3 regions of the Peribacillus sp. NPDC101480 genome follow, and region 3 is predicted to be linked to each of the others. Evidence: riboswitches for the same ligand, from Rfam matches in the RefSeq annotation. Region 3 holds a riboswitch; each other region holds the start of a gene.
What was found. A riboswitch is a leader RNA that binds a small molecule or an ion and turns the genes downstream of it on or off. The one in region 3 is predicted to bind thiamine pyrophosphate.
Positions count from the first base shown of each region.

Region 1 (8,327 bases), on a different contig from region 3:
AGCGATTTCCACAAACTTTTCAATTGGCTGTTTCCCAGTAGAAATAATATGCAATTCATGTGCATTCATACTAAGGACTCCTAACAAGTAAAGTTACAATCTCATAAAATCAAATAGAAACTAACGGGAATTGAATCGACAGATAAAAGCCGGCCAACAACAGGATGATAAAATACAAAATGAAACCATGGTCCTTTTTTGAAAACCCAAACTCATAATAGAATGTTCGTTCTCGTGTGTCTGTAAATCGCTTTGCTTCCATCGCAACCGCGATTCGGTGAGCACGTCTTATGCTTCCGGATAACAACGGGATGGAATAGGCTTTCATTTTAAAATATAACGCTTTTATCCCTTTTCCCCTTTCGAAGCCGCGTACCTTCATCGCATTTCGTATCGTTTGGAACTCCTCCATCATGATGGGAATCAGCCTTAATGCCGCCATGAAACTATAGGCATATTTCGGTTTAAGCTTAACTTGCTGCATTAACGAATAAAACAAGTTCACTGGCCTCGTAGTTAAGGAAAAAGTTAAGCCAAGGACCGCAAAGAACAAAGCTCGAAAGCCTACCAGTAATCCCCTAATGAAACTTTCTTCAGTAATCGATATAAGGCCCCACTCAAACCAAAGCGTCTCACCTTGCCCGAATAATATCATTGCAGAAGAGGTGGAGATAAAAATGAAACAAAAGGGAATCGACAAAAGTAAGATGCGTTTTATCGAATGCCCGGTAAAAAACAAAAACAAAAGTAATACGCCAATGGTGATATTCATCATATAATTCAGGTCATGAATGAATAACGCCACGATGCATAACACAATCAGTACACCAAGTTTAAGGCTTGGATTAATTCTATGGAGCCATGTTTCTGCATTTGAATCATTCATCTACATGACACTCCTTTTAACTTTGGTCTCCACAAATCCTGATTGCACAATGTTTTCATCACTTATTACGTTTCCATCCTTAACCGTCCAGATCCTGGTTGCAAAGTTTTTTGAAATATGATCATCATGAGTTACCATGATCACTGTTATTCCACGCCTTCGATATTCCTCAAACCATTCCAGTAATGCAAAGGTATTTTTCGAATCTTGGCCAAAGGTTGGCTCATCCAGGAGAATGATTTTTTTGTCTATTACGATTGAGGCGGCTACGCTTAAGCGACGCTTTTGACCCATTGATAATTGAAACGGGTGTTTATCCCGATGTGCCTCCAGGCGGAACACTTTAAGCAATGAGCGGACTCTCTCATCTATTTCTTGTTGCGGCCTTTTATCAATTCGCAATGAATAAGCAATCTCTTCATATACAGTATTTGCAACGAACTGAAACTCAGGATTTTGAAAGACAAACGTCATATGATCCGTTGGATTTTTCACCTTTTTAATCGGTGTTCCCAATAATTCATACTTACCATTCGTTTTTATGAACTGCATCAGTGCATGCAAAAGTGTACTCTTCCCCGCGCCATTTTCACCCCTGATTACAATCCATTCACCTGAATGGACCTTCAGCTCGTCAACCTTGATTTTTTCCTCTTTATTTCGAAAACCGCTAAAGCCTTGCACATTCATAAGAGGTGAATCATCTGTAAATGGGTGTTCCCGAATCGGTGCATAATTCTGTATATATTCACCCCAAACACCTGGGAACCAAATTCCATATTCCTTCATTTCATTTTTATATAGTGAAAGAATGGTGTCTCTTGGACCATCAGCTATGATTTGACCATCATCGTTAAAAAGCACGATTCGTTCGATGAATTCTAAAACATGGTCAATTTTATGCTCGACGATAATAACCGTTTTGTCTCGTCCGACTTCCTTCAGCAATTCCCAGATTTCTTTCGTTCCTTCCGGATCAAGCATGGCGGTTGGCTCATCTAAAAATATCACTTCTGGTTCAAGGGCCAATACTGAAGCGATTGCCAGACGCTGTTTCATCCCGCCTGATAATGTTTCAATACTTGTATGGCCCAGGTTCAATCCTACTTTACGGAAATGATTTTGAATCTTCTCTTTCATTTCTTCTTTAGGGACGGAAAGATTCTCAAGGACGAAGGCAATTTCCTCATCGGCAAATGGCATGCAAAACTGACTATCAGGATCTTGAAAAACATACCCCCACGAAGAAGGGCATTTCAATTTTTCCGCTTTCATCGGTACTTCGATGGAATTCGGAATCAATCCGCTTAACACTTGTAAAAGGGTCGACTTACCACAACCTGATGGCCCCAACAATAGCACTTTTTCTCCTTGATCAAACGTTAATGATAGGTCCTTGAATATCAAAGATTCATCACCGGGATATTTCATTCTTAACTTTTCAACAGAAACGATTGGTTCCATGGCCCTCAACCTCTACTTTTGATCCAGTTCTGCATAATCTTTATTTGAAACCGGACGCACAAGATTTGTTACTCCTGTTGCTTCCAGGACTTTAACTAGATAATAAGCGGTCACACCTGCAAAGAATATGGAACCCACAAACCTCGCTATCATGAATAACGATAGATTCCAAGTTGAAAGCGCACCTATTTCCCCGTATGCAAAATCCATAATAACTGATGCCAGGCAGGAAGCTATCGCAGCTAAAACGGCCACCGGCATATTGAATTTTTTATATTTGAAAGCCATGAACACCAGTTCCGCGAACAAACCTTGTACCACCCCATATAACAGTACGGTCAGCCCCCATGGTGAACCAAGGAAGAACTCCCCGGAAGCTGCAGCTATCTCCGCCAAAAGTGCCACACCCGGTTTCCGTAAAATTAAGAAGGCGACGGGGCCAGCTATAAACCACATTCCATAAATAAGTTGATCCAGATGTAATCCTAACGGTTTAACTGAATAATAAATCGAACCCCAAAGGATATAAACGATTCCAAATGCTACCGCAATCACGATCGTGACCAATATGTCCGTTAATTTCAAACCTTTTTTCATTGTTTCATTCCCCTTTATACTTCTAGTGTTTCCTTATGCACAGGCCATGTCTCTAAACGATAAGCCATTTCCCAAAATGAGTATTCATATTGGCTGCTGAGGATAAAATGCTCTTTCATTCTTTCCTTATCTTCGTCTGTCACTTTTTCAGCAATCTCATCAAGCCTCGCAATTTGTTCTTCCACCAAAGTGCGGAACCACTCCCCTCCGTAAGCCGCTATCCATTCTTGATAAATCGGCTCCTCCGGCATGCACCCTTGCAGCTTTTCACCTATTTCATAATAAAGCCAGTAACACGGCAAGATAGCTGCAATAACATCTCCTAAATGTCCCGAATAAGCCGCACGATACATATGGGAAGTATAAGCATAAGCGGTCGGGGCTGGTTTGAAATTATCCCGTTCTTCTTTTGTGATCCCTAATCTCTCAGAAAAATTCTCATGAAGCTTCAACTCCGCTTCATATGTTCCTTGTGCATGGCCGGCAAGCCTGCTTGTTGTATGTAAATCAGTAGCTTTAACTGCTCCTAAAGCTTGAACCCTAGCAAAATGAGATAAATAATAGGAATCTTGCATAACATAGAAACGGAAACACTCCAATGGCAAAGTGCCATCTCCTATTCCTGCAACAAACGGGTGATTAAAGCTAGCTTCCCAAATGTGATCCACTTCCTGACGAATTTCCTCTGAAAATTTCATGACCATTACCTCCAAATTATTTTTTTTAATCAATGTTACGGAAAAAAACTTTTATCACCCCTTTTTTTGCAAACAAAAAACCACTTTCTTAAACGTAAAGAAAGTGGTTGTACTTGAAATAATACAGAAACGTATTGTTCCAGACCCCACTTCCCTACGCTGGTATAAACCAGATCAGGTTCTAAGGGTCTTAAAGTCATACTTTAATCTCAGCTTCTGCGGTAAAAATCAACTTTCACCTATAAAGCACCCCTAGTGGTACAAATTGTATATTAAATTTCATTTGCCTTTATATTAACACGATAAATCCAATTGTCAAACGTATTAGAAAAAGTTTTCAACTTAATGATTTAGGGTTACTAACCTTTCAATCTTGCATATACACCATTTACCCGGCAGTTTAACGGCACTTTAATCAATGGGTTTCATTACGTAATTTCCTCGTGAATTCTACTGTTTTACTCGTGAATTTGGCCGGTTTACTCGTGAATTCAGCTGCTTTACTCGTGAATTTGGCAGGTTTACTCGTGAATTCAGCTGCTTTACTCGTGAAATTGATTTTTCTTGGGATTTCTGCTGCTTTACTCGTGAATTCTTTTATTCTCTAAAAAACAATATTATACATTCGATGTTGCTTTTAGTTTTAATATTTTGCTCGATCTGTAGTTTATCATAGCTGCCATAATTCCGGTTTCCTTGATTTAATTCTATTAATATATTCTTCCCCGGTTTTAATGCCCATTAGAATCCCCTTATTTTACAAACTGTTTAGCAGACCCCATTTTCCCTCGATAAAAAGTAAGCGCTTCCAAATATTCGGAATGTAACTCCTGGATTTCACCGATGAACAATACATGATCACCAGCATCATACTCTCTCCATGATTTGCATTCCATCCAGGCAACACTTCCATTTATTTTTGGGGAAATTCCCTTGTTATCCCAGTCGGTTTCAAGCGTTTCCTATTTGCTGCCCGCAAATTGCCATGCAATGGCTTCCTGTTCATCCGACAAAATATTAATGGTAAAAGATTTATCTTTCATGCTAGTGCAGGCTTTTGCTTCTTTATGAATACTAAAGCAAGCGGTGGATCCAAGGAAACCGAAGGAAAAGAATTCACAGTATTCCCCTTTTGAACTTTCCATCAAACCAGCTCACTATTGTGACGCCGGTTAGGGATTTCCCAAAGCAACTTCTCAACTCGCGCCCATCCACCTCATCACATCCTACTCTTTTATTATGAATTCATTATAGTAAACTTAATATTTTTAAAAACCATATAATTTCATAATGTGAAATTACAGGAAAAATTTATAATTGTGAACTATCAAAAGAATTCCCCGAAGAAATGACTTTCATTACCGCATTATCAAAAATCAGTGTTAAACTATCCATGTTCATTCATATTTCCAGCTTAATTACTAACGGACTTTTTTGTTCTTGACTTGAATAGATGAAAGTGGTGAGGAAAGTTTCAATTTTGCGTACATTTAGAAAATTCTACCAATTTTTCGTGGATATACCTTTAAAAAAAGGAGTGGTTTTGAATTACCGTTACGAGGTAAAAGCTGTAATCGGAACAGGAAGCTACGGTATTATTTATCTTTGCAATGATTTGAAAAAAAAAGAAAATATAGTGATCAAGCAGCTCCGGAAAAGTAAACGCCGCAGCAAAAAAGAGCTGAAGCAGTTTGAAAATGAAATTTCCATTTTACGAATGTTAAACCACAAAAACATCCCCAAATTTCACGAGAAATTTTCACATGAGGGAAATGTTTATTTTGTGATGGATTTCATAGAAGGAGATAATTTGGAAGACCATATTTTCTTGAATCATATAACATTCAATGAGAAAGAGTCTCTATTTTTTCTGGATGAGCTGGTCGTTTTAGTATCTTATCTACATGACCATGACATTTCCCATCAAGATTTACGTATACCAAATATTTTACTAAAGAACAATCAGCCCATTTTGATAGACTTTGGTTTGTCTAAAAAGATCAATTCGGCCGATTTTACTAAAGAAACCATGTTGCAGCTGAAAAGGCAGGATTTTTACGACTTGGGGGAAATACTTCTATATGCACTTTACACGACGTACGCCTCCAAAAGTAAAAAGACTCTTCCTTGGACAGAAGAGCTTTCGTTAGAAAAAGAAACCGTGCATTTACTGAAAAGGTTATTAAGCATCCAAGAACCTTATTCAGATATTAAAGAAATCTCAATGGACCTGCAGGCTGCATTGAAGTCAAAGAAACTGAATTAGCTGCTACTGCCGCGCCCTTTTCTCTTGTAGCGGTCACTTCCACTCATGGGATACCTTTTGTAGCCTCGGCTGCTGCTGCTGCTGCCTCGGCGATAATGACCATGTCTTCGCTCACTGCTGCCTTGGGAAAGCTGTTTGATTTTTTTCATTATTTTCTTCAGCATATCTTTCACCTCTTTTATTTTGGTTTTAAAACTTGTTATTACTTAGCCTAACATAGTCACAGTATAAACCTTACTAATAAGTACTATAATTTTTTTTCATTTATGTTACATTCCATTACTGCTTCCTGAAGTGGGCTTCTTTCATTGTTGATCATGAGAACTCCCTAAATTCCTCCGTTAGATAATGGCACAAATAAATAAAAATGACTGTCTTTTACTGTTCTTCGAAGCGCATGACAGTAAACAAAAAAACCTGGCGAATATCGCATCGCCAGGTTTTTTTGTTTACTTTTTTATTTTACAGCTTCTTTTAATTCCTTACCTGCTTTAAAAGCGGGAACTTTACTAGCTGCAATTTGTATTTCTTCGCCAGTTTGCGGGTTTCTTCCTGTACGGGCAGCGCGGTCACGCACTTCAAATGTACCAAAACCAACTAATTGGATTTTTTCTTCTTTAGCAAGTGTAGCCGTGATTGTTTCAAACAATGCGTCCACTACTTTTTTTGCGTCGTCTTTTGTCAGTTCAGCTTGTGCTGCAACACTGCTCACTAATTCTGTTTTATTCATATGAACACCTCATCCTTTTATTTTGTATAAAGTATGTAGAGTAGACAACATAACATATCTTGTATGCCTCTGTCACTTAAAATGGCTAAATAAAAGGAATTATCGCTCTAAAATGATCTTTTTTAAAGGTAAAAGGGCATTGATCACATTAACCTAATGACCTTTTCAACTTTCTGCAGTTTCCAGCTGCAGCCATTGATTGATGGTATCCATATCAATGTTTTCCTCCAAATGGGATGCCAAGAGATTGTACGCTTCCTCCCTGCGCTCCGAGTCGCTTTGGACGTTTTCCTTCACTTCTTCCAACCCCTTGTTCCGTCGAATTTGGTTAACTAGTAATCTAGTGAACAGGCGATTATGGAATATCCCATGAAGATATGTTCCCATTACCTTGTTGTCATTGGAAATGGCTCCATCCTCTCTTCCATCCTTCAATAAAAGAAAGGGCCTTACTTGCGACTTCAAAGTCGTTCTGCCTAAATGTATTTCGAAACCGTTAAGATTCATTTGACCATCCATTATCCCGGCAGAAAGGACACCTTCCATTTGTACCGTTTTCTTTTCTGCTTGAAATACGGTTTCCACCGGAAGAAGCGAGAGCCCATCTGCGTTCTCACCGTCACCTTCGACAGCTTCAGGATCGAAAAGTTTAGTCCCTAGCATTTGAAAACCGCCGCATATGCCAAATATCATCGTTCCTTGTTTCCGCAGTTCATTGATGGCCCGATCCAACCCCATACGATTCAACCACTCTAAATCTTCCATCGTGTTTTTTGTACCAGGCAAAATAAGCAGATCGGGATTACCTAACTCATGGACACTGCTTACCAGGCGGACACCTACTCCGGGTTCATCAAAAAAAGGATCCACATCTGTAAAGTTGGAGATCCGCGGAAATCTCAAGACGGCTACATCTATCGGAAACTCAGCCTTTTTAGGTTTTTTAAAACGTAAGGAAGAGAGGGCAAGTGAATCTTCCGCTTCAATATTCACGTCAAGATAGGGCAGCACCCCGAGAACCGGAATCCCGGTTTCCTTTTCCACCCATTCAATACCATCGTCCAACAATTCACGCATGCCACGAAATTTATTGATGATGATCCCCTTTACACTATCTCGTTCATCTTGATCCAATAAAGCAAGTGTGCCGATGATGGACGCAAATACTCCACCACGATCAATATCGGCCACCAAAATGACAGCCGCATCCGTGAGTTTAGCCATTCGCATATTCGCTATATCCCGGTCCTTCAGGTTAATTTCAGCCGGACTTCCTGCCCCTTCGAGTACGATGATGTCATAGTCTTCTTGAAGTTTTTCGACCGATTTACGGATGATGGGCATGGCTTCCTGGACAAATTGGGACCGATAGCTTTTTGCATTCATATCAAGAAAATGCTTTCCGTGCACGATGACTTCCGAAACCATATCCTGCTTCGGTTTCAGTAATATCGGATTCATATCGGTCGTTGCCGTGATCCGTGCTGCTTCCGCCTGTACTCCCTGAGCCCGTCCGATTTCACCGCCATCCAAGGTTACATAAGAATTCAAAGCCATGTTTTGTGATTTGAATGGGACGACACGTAATCCTTTATTGGAAAATACCCGGCAAAATGCCGTACAAATCAAACTTTTCCCTACATCAGACGACGTCCCTTGTATCATGATGGATCGTGCCTTCATTAC
Region 1 is NZ_JBNNSB010000002.1:248,975-257,301, forward strand. It holds gene ACQKMF_RS08795 (DUF561 domain-containing protein) at 1-69, opposite strand, end outside; gene ACQKMF_RS08800 (energy-coupling factor transporter transmembrane component T family protein) at 110-886, opposite strand; gene ACQKMF_RS08805 (ABC transporter ATP-binding protein) at 887-2,350, opposite strand; gene ACQKMF_RS08810 (ECF transporter S component) at 2,363-2,947, opposite strand; gene tenA (thiaminase II) at 2,962-3,645, opposite strand; TPP riboswitch at 3,780-3,909, opposite strand; gene ACQKMF_RS08820 (flavin reductase family protein) at 4,398-4,541, opposite strand; gene ACQKMF_RS08825 (hypothetical protein) at 4,608-4,790, opposite strand; gene ACQKMF_RS08830 (protein kinase domain-containing protein) at 5,183-5,911, shown strand; gene ACQKMF_RS08835 (HU family DNA-binding protein) at 6,369-6,641, opposite strand; gene ACQKMF_RS08840 (cobyric acid synthase) at 6,807-8,324, opposite strand.
Region 1: another riboswitch for thiamine pyrophosphate. It lies ahead of tenA (thiaminase II); the one in region 3 lies ahead of thiC (phosphomethylpyrimidine synthase ThiC).

Region 2 (8,327 bases), on a different contig from region 3:
GCGTCTTTTCACATTTCTTTCCCATACGGTTAAGCTGTAAGATGGTAGTAGTGATTTCCCCAAAACTCCTGGCAATGAATAAAATACCAAATCATGAATTTGGTCTCAATCATTAATAAGAACGGCAGAAGGGATGCGTATCTTATTTATATAATCCTGGATTTGATTGATCGGTCCATGGCAGTTTCACACCGAAAGTGCTTGCAATGAACTGTGTATCTTCCCTTCGTTTTTTCCTAATTTGGGCCCGTTGTTTTGCTGATTCATTTAAATTCATTTCCATCTCTGTTTCAGGAACCAAACGCGGAACCGGAATTGGTTTACCTTCTTCATTAATGGCAACAAATGTCAAGAATGAAATGACACATAAATTCCGGGCTCCTGTAACTAAATCCTCTGCAACCACCTTTACGATGATTTCCATTGATGTTCTGCCAGTATACGTCACGAAGCTTTCAAGGCAAACTGCATTTCCTTCGTGAATAGGGTGCAGGAAATCGACAGAATCAGTTGATGCAGTAACGACGTTGCTTCGAGCATGACGCATGGCTGATATAGCCGCTACATCATCAATGTATGCCATTAATTTGCCTCCGAACATCGTACCAATATTATTTGTATCCGGCGGGAGGACAAGGCTTGTTTTTATGACCAAAGAGTCCCGGCAATTTTTTGTTTCTTCCATGGTGACTGCACTCCTTTATGTCTGATTCTCACTAGTCCACTTTATCGAATTCTTACCTGTAAAGCAATTCACATGCTTATTTTCCTGCTATTAGTCAAAATTATGCGGCTTATAATGAAGCCAACCGCTTTCACTGCCCTTTTGGCTGCTTGCCTTGCTGCAGCTCACGCAGGCTTAAGCCAAATGTCATTTGTAAATGCGGATAATCCTTGAACCCTGCCCAATCCCCTCCCCAATCGAAACCTAACCCTTTAGCGATGGTTACGACTTCCATCCAATCCGACTTTCCATTATCGTTGCCGTCATAACTCATATCCCAAATGGCCTCGCCTTGTTTGTTAAGGAGGGCAAAATCTATCGCCAAACCGAAATTATGCAGCGATTCGCCACCTCTTGCATTCGTTACGATGTTGCCCGAGTCTGATCTGCCCTTTTCATAGAGTTCATTTTGCTCGGCTAAAGACCGGAACCCCGCCGTAATGATAACCGGGATGCCTTTGTCATTAGCCAATTGAATGAGCTCGTCCTTTTTTTCGGCGACGATCGGATTCAGCTCGTCAGTCAGTTCGATTTCATCCAGATCAGGAGGAAGCATATACTTGAACAAGAGCCCCAGTAACAATCCTAAAAAGCCCAATACCAAAAATGTCCTTACCCAAGTGGCTTTCACTGAAAAATCCTTCCTTTACGAATATCTGTCTGAAAGTGAAAAACTCAACCAAGACGGATGAGTTTCTTCTATAACTTTGCTTTCAATTCTTCAATTTGCAATAAATGCCGTTTTTCATGAAGTCCCACGAACGGGATCCATTGCTTCAAGCTTAAATCTTTAAACAAAGGATGTGGTAATGACTTTTGTTCGAGATCAATTTCCTTTGCATGATCAACGACCTGTTCAAAAGCTTTTCGGGATTCGGACAACTTTTCCTTAACTTCACTCAAAGTTTGGTATGATTCTGACGGAATGACAAATGGCGGCGCCTGGACCTTCACTTCACGATTTAAAGTAAGCTCGATCGGTTTATCCACAGCAGGAATGCTATCGTTGCTTTTCAATTTATCGGATATGCTCTTTGTTATGGCCCTCTCCATTAAATATAAATGATCCAATACCTGGATGATGCTCCATCGTCCAGGTTCAGGATGGGCGTTCAGCTGTTCATCCGATAGTCCGTTGACCGCATTTAAAAGCTCTTCCCTGATTTTTTCATTTTCATTCATTTTTAGCATCTCCTCTTATAAGCCTCGCTAATCTCCTTTAATTATTCCATTTCATATAGGAATGTGTAAAATAATAATACTTTTTGACAGAAACGAACCGATTAAAAGTTGTCTATTTTTTGAAAAGCTCTATCATAGTCATTAAGGTAAAATTCAAATGACTTTCAAAATTCATCATAGATAGTCTAAATAGGAGTGATCGCTATGAGTGGAGGACATATTCCATTCAGCCACAAAGGCCGCAGTTCCATGCATGCAATACCTTCAAAAGGAAGCATATGGTTGATGCTCAAACAAATGTTCAATCGGGTACCATTCAAATGGAAGTTTTGCACTTTGATATTATGTATCATGCTTTTCATTTCATTGCTTGAGTTCTCCATTCCCCAGTTGACGCAGTTTACGATTGATAAAGTCATTCCCGAAAAAAGATATGATTTGTTGATCTGGATTGGCACAGGAATTCTTTGTGCCAGCATCTTATTGGCGTTACTGAACTACTTTAACAGCTATATCGTTTCCAAGGTCGGTCAAAGAGCTATTATGGATATACGGAATAGCATGTATGACCACATTCAAACACTGGATATGAAATTCTTTGACAAAAATCGAACTGGTGACTTAATGTCCCGGTTGACCAATGATGTCAATTTACTGCAGCAGCTCATCTCTTCGAGCATGCTCCAAGTCTTGACGGACACGGTGACTTTCATTGCCGTGGCGGTATATATGCTTTTCATTAACTGGAAGCTGACCATTGTCCTTCTTTTTATATTCCCTTTCATGTTCTATATCACAAGGGTATTCGGGAAACGCATCAGGATGTCATTTAGGTCTGTGCAAAATTCCGCAGGAGATGTCAGCAACCAGTTACAGGATTCCATTTCAGGAATGCGGCTCATTCAATCTTTTACGAATGAAGAATTCGAATCAAGGCGGTTTGCCGAGCGTAATCAGGAAAATATGGCTGCAAACATTAAGTCCGTTCGGCTACGTTCCATGTTCGGTCCGATTATTGATTTATTGAACAATATCGGCCTTGTAGCAGTCATTGTGTTCGGTGCTTGGCAAGTGATGGAAGGTGAATTCACAATAGGATTAATCGTGGCCTTCCTCGCCTATTTGAGGTTGCTGCAGAGTCCCGTTCGCAATTTTAGCCGTGTCATCAGCATTGTCCAGCAATCAGCCGCCGCCTTTGAGCGGATAACTGAAATATTGGAAACACAACCTGAAATAAGTGACAAGGGAAATGCCATTGAACTCCCTTCCATAAAAAAGCAAATTGAATTTCAAAGTGTTAATTTTTCTTATGATGAGAATGTTCCTGTGCTCAGCAGTTTAAACCTGACCATGAAAGCTGGTCAAGTAACCGCTCTGGTCGGCTCCTCTGGTGCAGGAAAATCGACCATCACGAGCCTTTTGATCCGATTTTATGATCCGCAAGATGGAACAATCAAAATGGATGGCCATGATATCAAAAATGTATCACTGAAATCATTAAGGGGACAAATGGGAGTTGTCTCCCAGGATATCATTTTATTCAACGGTTCCATCCGTGATAACATCATGTATGGAAAACTTGATGCTACAGATGATGAAATCATCGAATCCGCCAAAGCGGCAAATGCGCATGACTTTATCAGTGCCTTTCCTGATGGTTATGATTCTCAAATTGGAGAGCGCGGAGTCAAGCTTTCAGGCGGACAAAAACAGCGCATTGCCATTGCCAGGGCACTTTTGAAAAATCCGCAAATCATCATTCTCGATGAAGCAACGGCGGCCTTGGATACAGAATCCGAGCAATTGATACAGGAAGCTTTGTCACGTTTATTGATAAACCGGACTTCAATTGTGATTGCACATCGTTTATCGACCATTCATGATGCCGATCAAATAATCGTTCTGGAAAAAGGGCAGGTTCATGAAAAAGGAACACATGAACAGTTATTGCAAAACAATGGCAGATACAAGCAGCTCCATGACTTGCAGTTCCCTCAACTAAAAGCCATATTAAATTCCTAGAAAGCAAGAATGCACAGAATGCCTTTCTGTGCATTCTTGCTTTCATTTGAAATCATAACTTTCCAAAACCCGATTCGCAATGAGCTGATACCCTTTTTCATTCGGATGTAACTTATCACTGAAATACTCTGATTTCTTTTTATCTTCAAAAAGATCATTCGTAGGAATGAATAACATCCTATTGTCTTTATCCGCTATTCCCTTTATTGACTGGTTATAATCGCGAATATGCTTTTCAAGTTTTTGATTTCCTTTAATTGGGTTATATAGTCCCACTACCAAAATATCAGCTTTATCGTTTGCCTTTATGAGTGTTGACGTAATCTTTTTCAGATGGCTGATATACTCCCGTTTACCCTCATTGATTTTTCGATCACTTATTTTCTCCAAGTCCCCGCCGTTACTATTGATCAAGTCATTCGTTCCGATATAAACGATGAAAGTATCGGCTTCATCAAGTTTCGTTTTAATGCGGTAATCATCAAGCTGTTTCATCACCCCATCCGTTTCCTGCCCTTTTATACCGTAATTCCAAAAACTCACTTTTTGTTCCGATTCCGGGTTATTCAATTCATCCTCCAGGCCTTCTATATATCCTTCTCCGTCCTTATCCCCTTTTCCATAGGTTAACGAATCTCCAAAAGCCATCACCCTTTGCACATCTTCCGACTCCGAGGCCTGAAATTCATATGCAACAAAACATATAACCAGTACTATAATCAAAAAAACTGACAATTTTTTCATTTGGTTCTCCTCTGCCTTTTTACTAGAAGTATTTAATCCTTTACATACCCAAAAAATCTGCAGACTTAACATAAAAAAGGAATTGTCAGATAAAGAGTAAAAAGTGTATGATAATAAAAAACTTTCAATGGATTGGGTGTCAATTCACCGTCCCTTAAACAAAAAAACGGGATTACCCTTCATTCTGGAGATTGAATAAATGATAGTTAGGAGATTACATCATGGAAGAGCTCATAGAGTTTAGAGAGGCAGAACTATCTGATTTACCTAGAATTGTTGAAATATATAATTCGACAATTGCTTCAAGAATGGTCACGGCAGATACGGAGCCTGTATCCGTCCAATCGAGGGTTAAATGGTTTGAGGAACATCATTCAGAAAGTAGACCGCTATATATCATTACTATAGAAGGGAAAACTGCTGGATGGATAAGCTTTCAATCCTTCTATGGCCGACCGGCATATAATTCCACTGCCGAAATCAGCATTTATATTGATGATTATTTCCGGGGAAAAGGAATCGGACAAATTTCGATTCAAAAGGCAATTGAATTGAGTCCAAAATTAGGTATTAAGACTATATTGGGTTTCATTTTCGCCCACAATATACCTAGCCTTAAGCTTTTTTCCAAATTCGGGTTTGAAGAATGGGCACATTTACCTCAAGTTGCCGAGCTGGATGGCATTGAGCGGGATTTGATCATTCTTGGTAAACGTGTCGATATTTAATATAATTTTTTAGAGCTATTGCCTTGAGCAGTAGCTTTTTCAAATTAATACAGGTCGAATTGGCTAATTTAAAAATACCGATATGCGTTTTGGAGGGAAAAATATTCTGACTCACTTTTACTTGCTAACGCATTTAATAGCGTATCCAATTCTTGACTGGCCTGAACAGTAAGCAGACTTGTTAAGCCGTAACTTGCTGCCAATTTGATCATTTCCTGTCTCTTTTCTTCTACCCTTTCTATAGTTACTTTACGGCAAGGCATTATATGCCACCTCCCATTTATTCAATTTTTTTACACTTTCATCATAATTAAACTACTAGTTAAAATCAACTATTTTACAGAAATAAAATGTGTTATTTTATAGGTCAAATGTGATAAAACACCTACTTTTTTCTTTAATTATGTATATTTTATGTCATTTTCTATTAAACGCAAAAAAGCATCCACTAGTGTATACTGTGAATGCTTACATCATATCCCTTATCCAAGAGCCCAAAATATAGTCCATCGCTTACTATGTCATCCATTCAGAAGGTGACTCGTTATTAGGTCTATTTATAACAATCTTATATTCATCTTCAAGCACTTTTAATGGGGCATCATAAAGGTGCCTTTCATCAGAGGTTTTGTATACTCCATTGGCCAATAGCTCTTCAATGAGCTTTGCCTTCCTCTGTTCAATCCTCTTAAATAATTCTGCCATGTAAATGGCTCCTTTCCTAGTCATCCTAGAGCCTGCTTCTAGTTAGCTAACTTTATCAACTTGTTTGATTTTCACCAAATTATATATACCTTTTCTATTATGTCACTAAACGTTATTTCCCAAAAATAAAAGCCCCTTCTAATTCAAGAAGAGGCTGACTGTGTCCGTACGGCTCTTCTTATCTTCCAAGCATATGCTTGTTGGATTTAGCACAGTTCCCAAAATGGGTCCGCTGCCGAGGTTTCTTTGGGCCAAGTCCCTCCACCTCTCTGGATAAGAATTCGATATATAAATGATGTAGAAATGATTCTACCCTAATAATTATCAAAAGTCAATTACCTGGTTCTCCCTTTTTTTCTGGACATTACATGCTCCCTCTTCAAATACGGGTTGCATTTTCTTGTCTTTCTGATATGATGTCAGTAATTACATACAATTCACACCACTAGGGGAGTCTTTTTTAAGACTGAGATGGAAATAGTTTCCGGACCCTTTGAACCTGAACCGGCTCATACCGGCGGAGGGAAGTGGATGATATCGTCCATTTACAGACTATATCCATCTACCCCGTTCCGTATTCAGGAACGGGGTTTTTCATTATCTATGGGAACCATTCTAAAGGAGGATGAACAATGGAGAATATTAAAACAGAAACATTCAGTGATAGACTTCATGCACGGGCAAAAGAGATTTGGAAAAGGAATCATTCACATCCCTTTGTCCAGGCAATTGGAAATGGTACGCTTCCTGAAAAGAAATTTGCCTATTACATGAAGCAGGACTATATCTATCTCATGGATTATTCCAAGCTCTTTGCTTTAGGTGTCATCAAAGCCCATAACATCGAAACCATGGCAAAGTTTGCGAGTATTTTAAATGAAACCCTTCAAGTGGAAATGGATATCCATCGGCAGTATGCTTCCGAATTCGGGATCAGTTCCAAGGAATTGGAAGAAACAGAACCTACTCCCACCACTCTAGCCTATACAGGTTACATGCTAAATGCAGCTCAGCATGGGACATTGGCAGACTTGATCGCCTGTCTCCTGCCCTGCGCTTGGGATTACTATGAAATAGGTTTGCTATTAAAAGAACAAAATGGAGCAGCATTGGAAAACAATCGCTACGCAGATTGGATAAGGTCCTATTCATCACCTGAATTCGGGGAAGCACACAAGTGGCTGATCGCATTGTTGGAAGAATTGACGGAAGGCATGCCAGAAAAAGAACTTCTTAGATTAGAAAAGCACTTTTTGGTTACTTCCCGATATGAATATTTATTCTGGGATATGGTTCAAAATGAGCAGGATTGGCCGCTGTAGGTCGCAGACATGATGATGAATCCTATCAAGAAACTGACGTTGACTGCCATGATAACGGCTATAACGACACTGACCAGTTCATTTATTTTCATCCCTGCAGGATTTGCAAAGGTCTTTCCTATTCAGCATCTGGCAAATGTCCTCACGGCCGTTCTATTGGGGCCTGCTTATGCTGTGACACAAGCTTTCCTAGTTTCCATCATTAGAAACATTTCTGGTACCGGTTCAATATTCGCCTTTCCCGGGAGCATGATCGGTGCACTTTTGGCTGCCATCCTTTATCGAAAAACACAAAGCTTAAAATTCGCTTGTTTAGGTGAAGTGATCGGGACCGGCATTCTCGGTTCCATGGCCTGTTATCCACTTGCCATCCTCCTATTAGGAGAAAAAGCTGCTCTTTTTGGTTTTTTACCGGCTTTTATGCTCAGTTCATTCGCAGGTGCGATTCTAGCTTTCATATTACTTAAAATACTTTTAAAAAATAATTATATGAAGGGGTTTTTTTATGAAAACAGCATTAACCATCGCCGGCTCTGATTCAGGAGGCGGTGCTGGAATACAAGCGGATTTAAAAACATTTTCTGCACATGGGGTCTTTGGAATGTCTGCCATAACAGCAGTAACCGCACAAAATACAATGGAAGTCCGTTCAGTACAGCCAATTGAAACAGCTATCATATCGGACCAAATTGCAGCTATATTTGAAGATATTCCTGTCGATGCAGTAAAAATAGGCATGCTTGGATCAAAAGAAATCGTGGAAACAGTCGCTGCGTCCCTTAAAACCTTCATGCCTGCCATCGTTATCCTTGACCCTGTCATGATTTCCAAAAGCGGCCACCATTTGCTCGACGAAAAGGCTGTCTCCGCCTTAAAAATGGACTTACTTCCATTTGCAAC
Region 2 is NZ_JBNNSB010000004.1:200,606-208,932, reverse strand. It holds gene ACQKMF_RS15330 (acyl-CoA thioesterase) at 143-685, opposite strand; gene ACQKMF_RS15325 (M15 family metallopeptidase) at 816-1,355, opposite strand; gene ACQKMF_RS15320 (DinB family protein) at 1,424-1,906, opposite strand; gene ACQKMF_RS15315 (ABC transporter ATP-binding protein) at 2,111-3,928, shown strand; gene ACQKMF_RS15310 (GDSL-type esterase/lipase family protein) at 3,971-4,672, opposite strand; gene ACQKMF_RS15305 (N-acetyltransferase family protein) at 4,894-5,400, shown strand; gene ACQKMF_RS15300 (Spo0E family sporulation regulatory protein-aspartic acid phosphatase) at 5,469-5,663, opposite strand; gene ACQKMF_RS15295 (Fur-regulated basic protein FbpA) at 5,917-6,105, opposite strand; SAM riboswitch class I at 6,281-6,385, opposite strand; TPP riboswitch at 6,543-6,648, shown strand; gene tenA (thiaminase II) at 6,738-7,427, shown strand; gene thiW (energy coupling factor transporter S component ThiW) at 7,443-7,964, shown strand; gene thiD (bifunctional hydroxymethylpyrimidine kinase/phosphomethylpyrimidine kinase) at 7,933-8,327, shown strand, end outside.
Region 2: another riboswitch for thiamine pyrophosphate. It lies ahead of tenA (thiaminase II); the one in region 3 lies ahead of thiC (phosphomethylpyrimidine synthase ThiC).

Region 3 (8,327 bases):
CATTCCAGCTTATCAAATGGGAGAACAAATGAAAGGCGACTACATAGAAATCGATCTTCAAATGACCAAGGATGGTAGATTGATAGCAATGCATGATGAAAAGGTGGATCGTACAACGAATGGTACTGGTCTGGTGAAGGATTTAACGCTGACAGAAATCAAGAAACTGGATGCCGGTACATGGTTCAATGAAAAATATCCGCAATTGGCAAAAGAGGTATATGAAGGGTTAACGGTTCCCACTCTTGAAGAAGTCTTTAAGAAGTTCGGAAAGCAGGCCAATTACTATATCGAAACAAAGTCTCCTGAAGTATATCCGGGAATGGAAGAAGAACTTCTGCAGGTTCTGGAAGAATATAAAATGGTGGATTCAAAAGGCCGAACCAAGAATGTATTAATTCAATCGTTCAGTAAAGAAAGCCTTATGAAGGTTCATGACATGAATCCAAAGTTACCTCTTGTGCAACTTTTTTCTTATAAGAACCCAGCAACCATTTCCGATGAAGAATTGGAGTCCATTAAGGAATATGCAATTGGCGTTGGGCCGAACTTCAATAAGGTGGACGGACAATATGTGAAGATGGTTCGCGACCATGACCTCCAATTCCATCCATATACAGTAAATGAAAGAGCGGATATGAAAAAGGCTCTTGAATGGGGTGCAACGGGGCTGTTTACGAATTATCCCGATGTATTCAACGAGGTACTAAGTGAGTATAAGCACAATAATAATGTTCCTAAATAATGGTTTCATAGGTGAGTCCCGGTTTCCGGGGCTTTTTTTGTCATCCTGGTGCAGCATGATGAAGAGATTCTTGGGAAATTAGATGTTCATAGGCTTAGTAGCCTTTTTTGACGGGTATATCAAATGTATAAAGAATATTTTAGGAGGTTGAATATGAAGGCTGTAACTTTTCAAGGAGCAAAAGATATACAGGTAAAACAAGTTGAAAATCCGAAACTTCAGCAAAAGGATGATATCATCGTCCGAGTGACTTCAACGGCTATTTGCGGGTCCGACCTCCATATATATCAGGGTGCTTTGCCGACGCATAAAGATTATGTCATTGGCCATGAACCGATGGGCATCGTCGAAGAAGTGGGTCCGGAAGTAACAAAGGTGAAAAAAGGGGACAGGGTTGTCCTGCCTTTCAACATTTCTTGTGGGCACTGTTATTACTGTGAACATGATATGGAGAGTCAATGTGATAATTCCAACCCCAATGAAGCGGTGGATACAAGCGGGTACTTTGGTTTTACGGAACGATATGGGAACTATCCAGGCGGGCAGGCAGAATATTTAAGGGTCCCATATGGAAACTTCATGCCGTTTGTCATCCCAGAGTCATGTGAACTTGAAGATGAAGCGCTTTTGTTCATGTCCGATGTGCTGCCAACCGCATATTGGAGTGTAGAGAACGCTGGCGTCAAGAAAGATGATACGGTAGTGGTATTGGGCTGTGGGCCGATTGGGTTGATGGCTCAGAAGTTCGCTTGGATGAAAGGAGCAAAAAGGGTCATTGCCATCGACAATCTTCCTTATAGACTCAATAAGGCTAAACAGATGAATAAGGTTGAGGCGTATAACTTCGATGAATATAACGATATGGGCAGCTACATTAAGGAAATCACTTCTGGCGGGGCAGATGTGGTCATAGATTGTGTAGGAATGGACGGCAAGAAATCAACGATAGAAGCGATTGAGCAAAAGCTGAAACTTCAGGGTGGAACGTTAAGTGCGATCGAGATTGCACTTAACGCCGTACGTAAATTCGGCACGATCCAACTGACTGGCGTATACGGATCCAAATATAATATGTTCCCATTAGGCAATTTATTTGAGCGGAACATTAATCTTAAAATGGGACAAGCACCGGTCATTCACTACATGCCCAAGCTTTTTGATAAGATCACGGCTGGAGAGTTCGACCCCACGGAAATCATATCCCATAAAGTCCCTCTAGAAAAAGCGAGTGAGGCTTATCAAATCTTTAACGATCACGAGGATGAATGTATTAAGGTGGTGCTAAAGCCATAATGTGAAGCTTATAAAAAGTCCAATGTCCTGAGCGGCATTGGACTTTTTAGTTGAGTTCATAAATCGATCAAAATTAATGGTGTATTATCGATAAACGTATAAATGAGGTATGAAATATGAATTTATAATTATGCCCGTGAACTGAGAAAATCAGGATTCGTGGCTTTCGTATCAGGGAAATCCTCGAAATATGACGATTGACCCTTCAGTGATGAAGGAGCGTATGAATTGAAAAAGAGTCGCTATAAAAATAAGATGCAAGTGAACTTGAATAAGGGTTTTTGGTAATGAAATGTACTATTTTTATTATATAATGATAGTGTCAAAAGGAGGACGTACAGATGGTATATAATTCGGCAACAGAACTTTGTGAAGGGTTTGGGTATCCGCCTGTTCATGTTAAATTGACGATAGAGATCGTCGATAAGAGATTGGGACCTGTAAAGGCGGAAGCAGAGATTGCCATCAAGCCTGTTAAGTCAAAGGAATATCTGGAAGTATTGGTGGAGGAATTGGAATCGGATCATATCTTTGCTGATGAAAATGGCAGTATCTATGGCAGCTTCGGCATCGATCAAAGCATCCAGATATATGATGAAGTCCTGACTACCATTCCGTTCGATGAGTTGATCGGAAATGAAAATTGGAAAGAGACAGTTGAGGAATCCATCACTGTAGAGAAGCTTAGGGAACAACTGGGGAAATCTCTCAATGATTATCAATTCAGTGATTTGAGCGGGAAATATAAATTCAGGAAAAGATGTACGATAACAGAACTACAATTCATAGATTAAACGATAAATGGAGAAGGCGAGATGCTTTCTCTTTTTTCGATGCTATCATAATTAAACGCTGGATCTTTAAAAACTTTTAAATATATACACAGTGTCAAGGAGAGTTCAGTAAGGTTTTAATGGTTTTAACATACTTTTTTTTATAGTTTTACATAGGGTAATATATTGATAAGGGCTGTTTACAAGAAAAAGAAACGTATATTTTAAAAGATAAAAAGGAGAAGATATGAAAATTGGTTTGGTACGGCATTTTAAGGTGGCACATGAATTTCCTACTGGGAGATCAGTGACGGCGGATGATATGAAGCAATGGTTTAAGGACTATGATGCAGCGGATATTATTTATGGAACGACTTTATTTGGCGCGGAGGAATGGGAGGAGTGTTATTGCAGTGATATGTCGAGAGCTGTCAAGACAGCGGAACATATCTATCCAGGTCCGGTTCACCGGATGGAGGAGCTGCGGGAAATACCTTCCCCGCCTCTTAAAGGAAGGGTAAAGCTGCCATTCATCCTTTGGGCTATCTGGATTCGCTGCTGCTCGGTGTTAAACAAGCAGACAAGGGCGGAAATTAAGATCGCAGAGCGAAGGATCAATAAAGTATTGGATGAAGTCTTTGCAAAGGGGGAAAGGGATGTTTTGATCGTGAGTCATGCCGCCCTCATGGTATATATGAGGAAAGAGCTGATCCGACGGGGGTTCACCGGTCCCAAATTCAAGATTGCCAGTAATGGAAAGCTGTATGTATTTGAAAGATGATAAGTGGATAAGAGTTTCCCACTAGAAAAGGTAAGTCATTTTCCGAATAGTTATTCTTTTTTTATTGGTTGTGGTTTATTATTGTAATAGTGTAATTTTTACGAATTCAATAATAGGGAAAGAGGGGTGGACATTTTGCTGAAGGCAGTTTTTTTTGATTTAGATGATACATTACTATGGGATCAGAAAAGTGTAAAAGAGGCTTTTGTGGCCACATGTGAAGTGGCCAAGGAGAAATATGATCTGAATGTCGAGGATTTTGAAGAAGCTGTGCGAAAGGAAGCGCGTGAGCTTTATTCTTCTTACGATACATATGCATTCACCCAAATGATCGGAATCAACCCATTTGAGGGGCTATGGGGAAATTTTCAGGATGATCATGATGAATTCAGGAAGATGGCCGGGATTGCACCGGCTTATCGGAAAGAAGCGTGGACGAGAGGGTTATTGGCATTAGGGATCGATGACCCGGAATTTGGACTTGAACTGGCAGAACGTTTCCCTGCGGAGAGACGCAAAAAGCCATTTATCTATGAAGAAACATTCCGTGTTCTGGATGAATTAAAAGGGAAGTATAAGTTGCTATTGCTTACGAACGGATCTCCTGAGCTGCAAAATACGAAACTTGAAATTACGCCTGAACTGGTTCCTTATTTCGACCAAATCGTGATTTCAGGCGCATTTGGAAGAGGTAAACCGGATGCCTCCATTTTTGAGCATGCTTTGGGGATCATGGAGCTTGATAAGGATGAAGTATTGATGGTCGGCGATAATTTAATGACGGATATCCTTGGAGCATCACGGGTAGGCATAAAGTCGGTTTGGATAAATCGCCATGATAAGGAACGGAATGAAGTGATTCCAACCTATGAAATCAAGCATTTAGAGGAGCTTTACCCTATCCTTGAGAGCCTTGGAAATTAATTAACGGCTCTTCTTCAAATAATAAATTTTGATAGTTGTAATGAAAATATTAGGTCTTTCAAATTATTTACAGAATGAAAAGGGTGAGATATAGTTACCCTGTAATCAATTAAATTATTCAGACTAGGGGTGTCCAATAAAAGTTGGGCTGAGAGAGAAGCGCTTAAGCTTCTTAACCCTCAGGACCTGATCTGGTTCATACCAGCGTGGGGAAGTTAGAATCTACTAAACAATGACATTTCAATTGGTCATTTCTGTAGCCATACTAACGTTAGCCAGGTCTTAAATATGAGATCTGGCTTTTTCGTGCGAAATGGATTGGATTTTGTCCTTTTTAAATGAACTTAAAAAGGAGAAATGAAATCATGATGAGTAATTCAGTAAATGACATGAACGTTTCAATTATGTCCAGTTTTGCCGGGAGTAAAAAAGTGTATGTTGAGGGATCTAGACCCGATATTAGGGTGCCCATGCGTGAAATTAAGCTAAGTCCGACTACAGGTTCTTTCGGCGAAGAGGAGAATCCGCCTTTACGAGTATATGACACAAGCGGCTTTTATACGGATTCAGAATATCCCATTGATATTCATAAAGGTCTTGCCCCGATTAGACGCAGCTGGGTTCTGGAAAGGGAAGATGTTGAAGAGTATGAAGGGCGTGAAATAAAGCCCGAAGATAACGGGTATAAAAAAGAGTCACAAACGAAAGCAGAAATTTTTCCGGGATTGAAAAGAAAACCATTGCGTGCAGCGAAAGGGCAAAACGTAACCCAGCTCCATTATGCCCGAAAAGGTATCATAACTCCTGAGATGGAATTCATCTCGATCAGGGAAAATGTAGCCCCTGATTTTGTAAGAGATGAGGTAGCTAGCGGGAGGGCGATCATTCCGGCAAATATTAACCATCCTGAAAGTGAGCCCATGATCATTGGACGTAATTTTCATGTGAAAATAAATGCGAATATTGGAAATTCCGCTGTTAGTTCATCGATTGAAGCAGAAGTGGAGAAAATGACTTGGGCTACACGTTGGGGTGCAGACAACATAATGGATCTTTCCACCGGTAAGAATATTCACACGACCCGGGAATGGATTATCAGGAATTCTCCTGTGCCAGTTGGGACGGTTCCGATATATCAAGCATTGGAAAAAGTGAATGGAGTCGCGGAAGATTTAAATTGGGAAGTTTTCCGGGATACATTAATTGAGCAGGCTGAGCAAGGTGTGGATTACTTCACGATACACGCCGGAGTGCTTTTGCGATACATTCCCATGACAGCAAAGCGAGTTACGGGAATCGTTTCCCGGGGGGGCTCCATCATGGCACAATGGTGCTTGGCCCACCACCAAGAAAGTTTTCTCTATACTCACTTTGAAGAGATTTGTGAAATCATGAAGGCGTATGATGTCTCTTTCTCATTAGGTGACGGCCTCCGTCCTGGCTCCATTGCAGATGCAAACGATGAGGCTCAATTTGCTGAATTGGAAACACTTGGGGAACTGACGAAGATTGCTTGGAAGCACGATGTTCAAGTCATGGTGGAGGGACCCGGTCACGTACCGATGCATTTGATTAAAGAAAATATGGATAAGCAGCTGGAAGTCTGTCAAGAAGCACCATTCTATACCCTGGGACCATTGACAACGGATATAGCTCCTGGATACGATCATATCACTTCTGCGATTGGTGCTGCCATGATTGGATGGTTTGGAACGGCCATGCTTTGTTATGTGACACCGAAAGAGCATTTGGGGCTTCCGAATAAAGAGGATGTTCGTGTAGGGGTCATTACTTATAAAATTGCAGCCCACGCAGCTGATCTTGCTAAAGGCCATCCCCAGGCACGAAAACGGGATGATGCCCTTTCGAAGGCTAGATTCGAATTCCGTTGGAGAGATCAATTCAATCTTTCCCTCGATCCTGAAAGGGCAGTTGAATATCACGATGAAACACTACCGGCTGAAGGTGCCAAGACAGCCCATTTCTGTTCAATGTGCGGACCCAAATTCTGCAGTATGAGGATTTCTCAAGACATCCGTGATTTGGCGAAGGAAAAGGGTCTGGGCTTTGAGTCGGTAATCGATGAAGGTCTTAAAGAAAAAGCGAATGAATTTAGGAAAACGGACGGGGAAATCTATTTATGATTCCGATGAGAGGGAGAATTCGATGAATCGGGTAATCCAAATAAAAGTTGAAATGAAACAGTTGGAAACTCAATTGGAACAGCTGAAAAGGGAGCTGAACATTTTTCGCGAGAAGTGTAATCATGAATTTGTAAAAACTGATTATAGTCAACAATGCACAAAGTGCCACTTAATCGAAAGTCTGCAATGGTAATGATTCCTTAATCGTCCTTTCATTATCGGAATTAATCCCTTAATCATGTTGGGCATCCAATCACGATGTCAACATGATTAGGGGATATTTCATTATATTTACATTCTTGTTTTATTAATATGAAGAGGAGGAGGGACAAGCCAGTCCTTTCCTTATTCAATCTTAGGAAGTCAGCACCCAATGCAGCTTTATTCGTATGGAATTGTGCGAACATCTGTGCAATATCTTCTCTGATGCATTGACCCATGATTTGGCTGCAAGCAACTAATCCTGCATTAATATCGATTGATACTGAAGCAGAGATTTCAGGATCTTGAAAACGTGCCCCGACTGGAATATCCTCCAAATTAGCTTTAGGCGTTTCAGGTGGTGACGGAGGCAGTCCTACGTTATTTTCTTTTAATAATGATTCAAGTTGGTCATGTTCCTGTTTCCCTTGATTGATCACTTCAACAAGTAATTTATGCTGGCCCTTGTAGCCAGCATGATTAAGCATAGTTTGATGACAGGCAATCAGTCCTTTTGTAGTTGTTAGAAATGCCCATGTTCCAAATACCTCTCCGTAATGCATTGGCTCTTCTTTCGGATTACCGCTTAAAATTCCCATAACCATCCTCCTTGAAATTCACTATTTAACGGATTTAAGTTACCCTGAGTTCATCCAAGTATGCATTGTTGATGTTTGTGAAATGTTAGAGGGCTTTAACGCTTAACCTTTTATTCCTTGTAGCCATTCTTGATAACATTCATCACAGAGCATTTCATTTCTATCCGTGTCAGAAACTTGAAACGTTACCACATGGATTTTTTTTTCTTCCGTAACATCACTACAATAGAAGCATTGATGTGTCATTGGAAATCCTCCCATACATATAAAGTGTCTATAGTTTAAAACGCCACGTTTTTTTTATACAGAAAACATGATGCAGCAGCTTATTGGTCTTCTTGGAAGAGTTTAGATTGAATAATCCAGTTGGGGTTTAACATACTAAACTTGTTCGCATCATTGATAAAACGAGGAGGGAAATACAATGCAAAACCAATATCAACAAGGTCAAGTACACCAGAACATGCAAACGGGTGCCATTCCCCCACAAATGAATCACGGTGGTCACGAAGTATTCGATGTACATGAAGTGTTGTCGGGAACGATTGGTACTTTAAACACGTATACTCTTTTGCGTCAGCATATTCAGGATCAGGAATTACTTGATATTCTGGATCGTCAATATCAGTTCATCCAAGATGAATATAATATTTCACTGGAGTGCTTCCAATCGGGCCAGGATCCTTCTAAACGGACTGAGAGCTACAAAATGAATCAAGGTAACGATTTTATATATGGATTGACACCAACTCAGCCAAAGAAACCTTTGCAATCCGTATCGGAAATTACGGATGAATGCATTTCAGGTTTGATGCTTGGAGCTGTTAAGTCTGCTGCATCCATGAAAGCGATGGCAGCGCTTGAAAT
Region 3 is NZ_JBNNSB010000001.1:34,147-42,473, forward strand. It holds gene ACQKMF_RS00275 (glycerophosphodiester phosphodiesterase) at 1-745, shown strand, start outside; gene ACQKMF_RS00280 (zinc-dependent alcohol dehydrogenase) at 899-2,038, shown strand; gene ACQKMF_RS00285 (hypothetical protein) at 2,380-2,832, shown strand; gene ACQKMF_RS00290 (histidine phosphatase family protein) at 3,059-3,592, shown strand; gene ACQKMF_RS00295 (HAD family hydrolase) at 3,728-4,516, shown strand; TPP riboswitch at 4,632-4,746, shown strand; gene thiC (phosphomethylpyrimidine synthase ThiC) at 4,882-6,660, shown strand; partial or broken gene ACQKMF_RS00305 (DUF3231 family protein) at 6,952-7,460, opposite strand; gene ACQKMF_RS00310 (hypothetical protein) at 7,563-7,706, opposite strand; gene ACQKMF_RS00315 (spore coat protein) at 7,885-8,327, shown strand, end outside.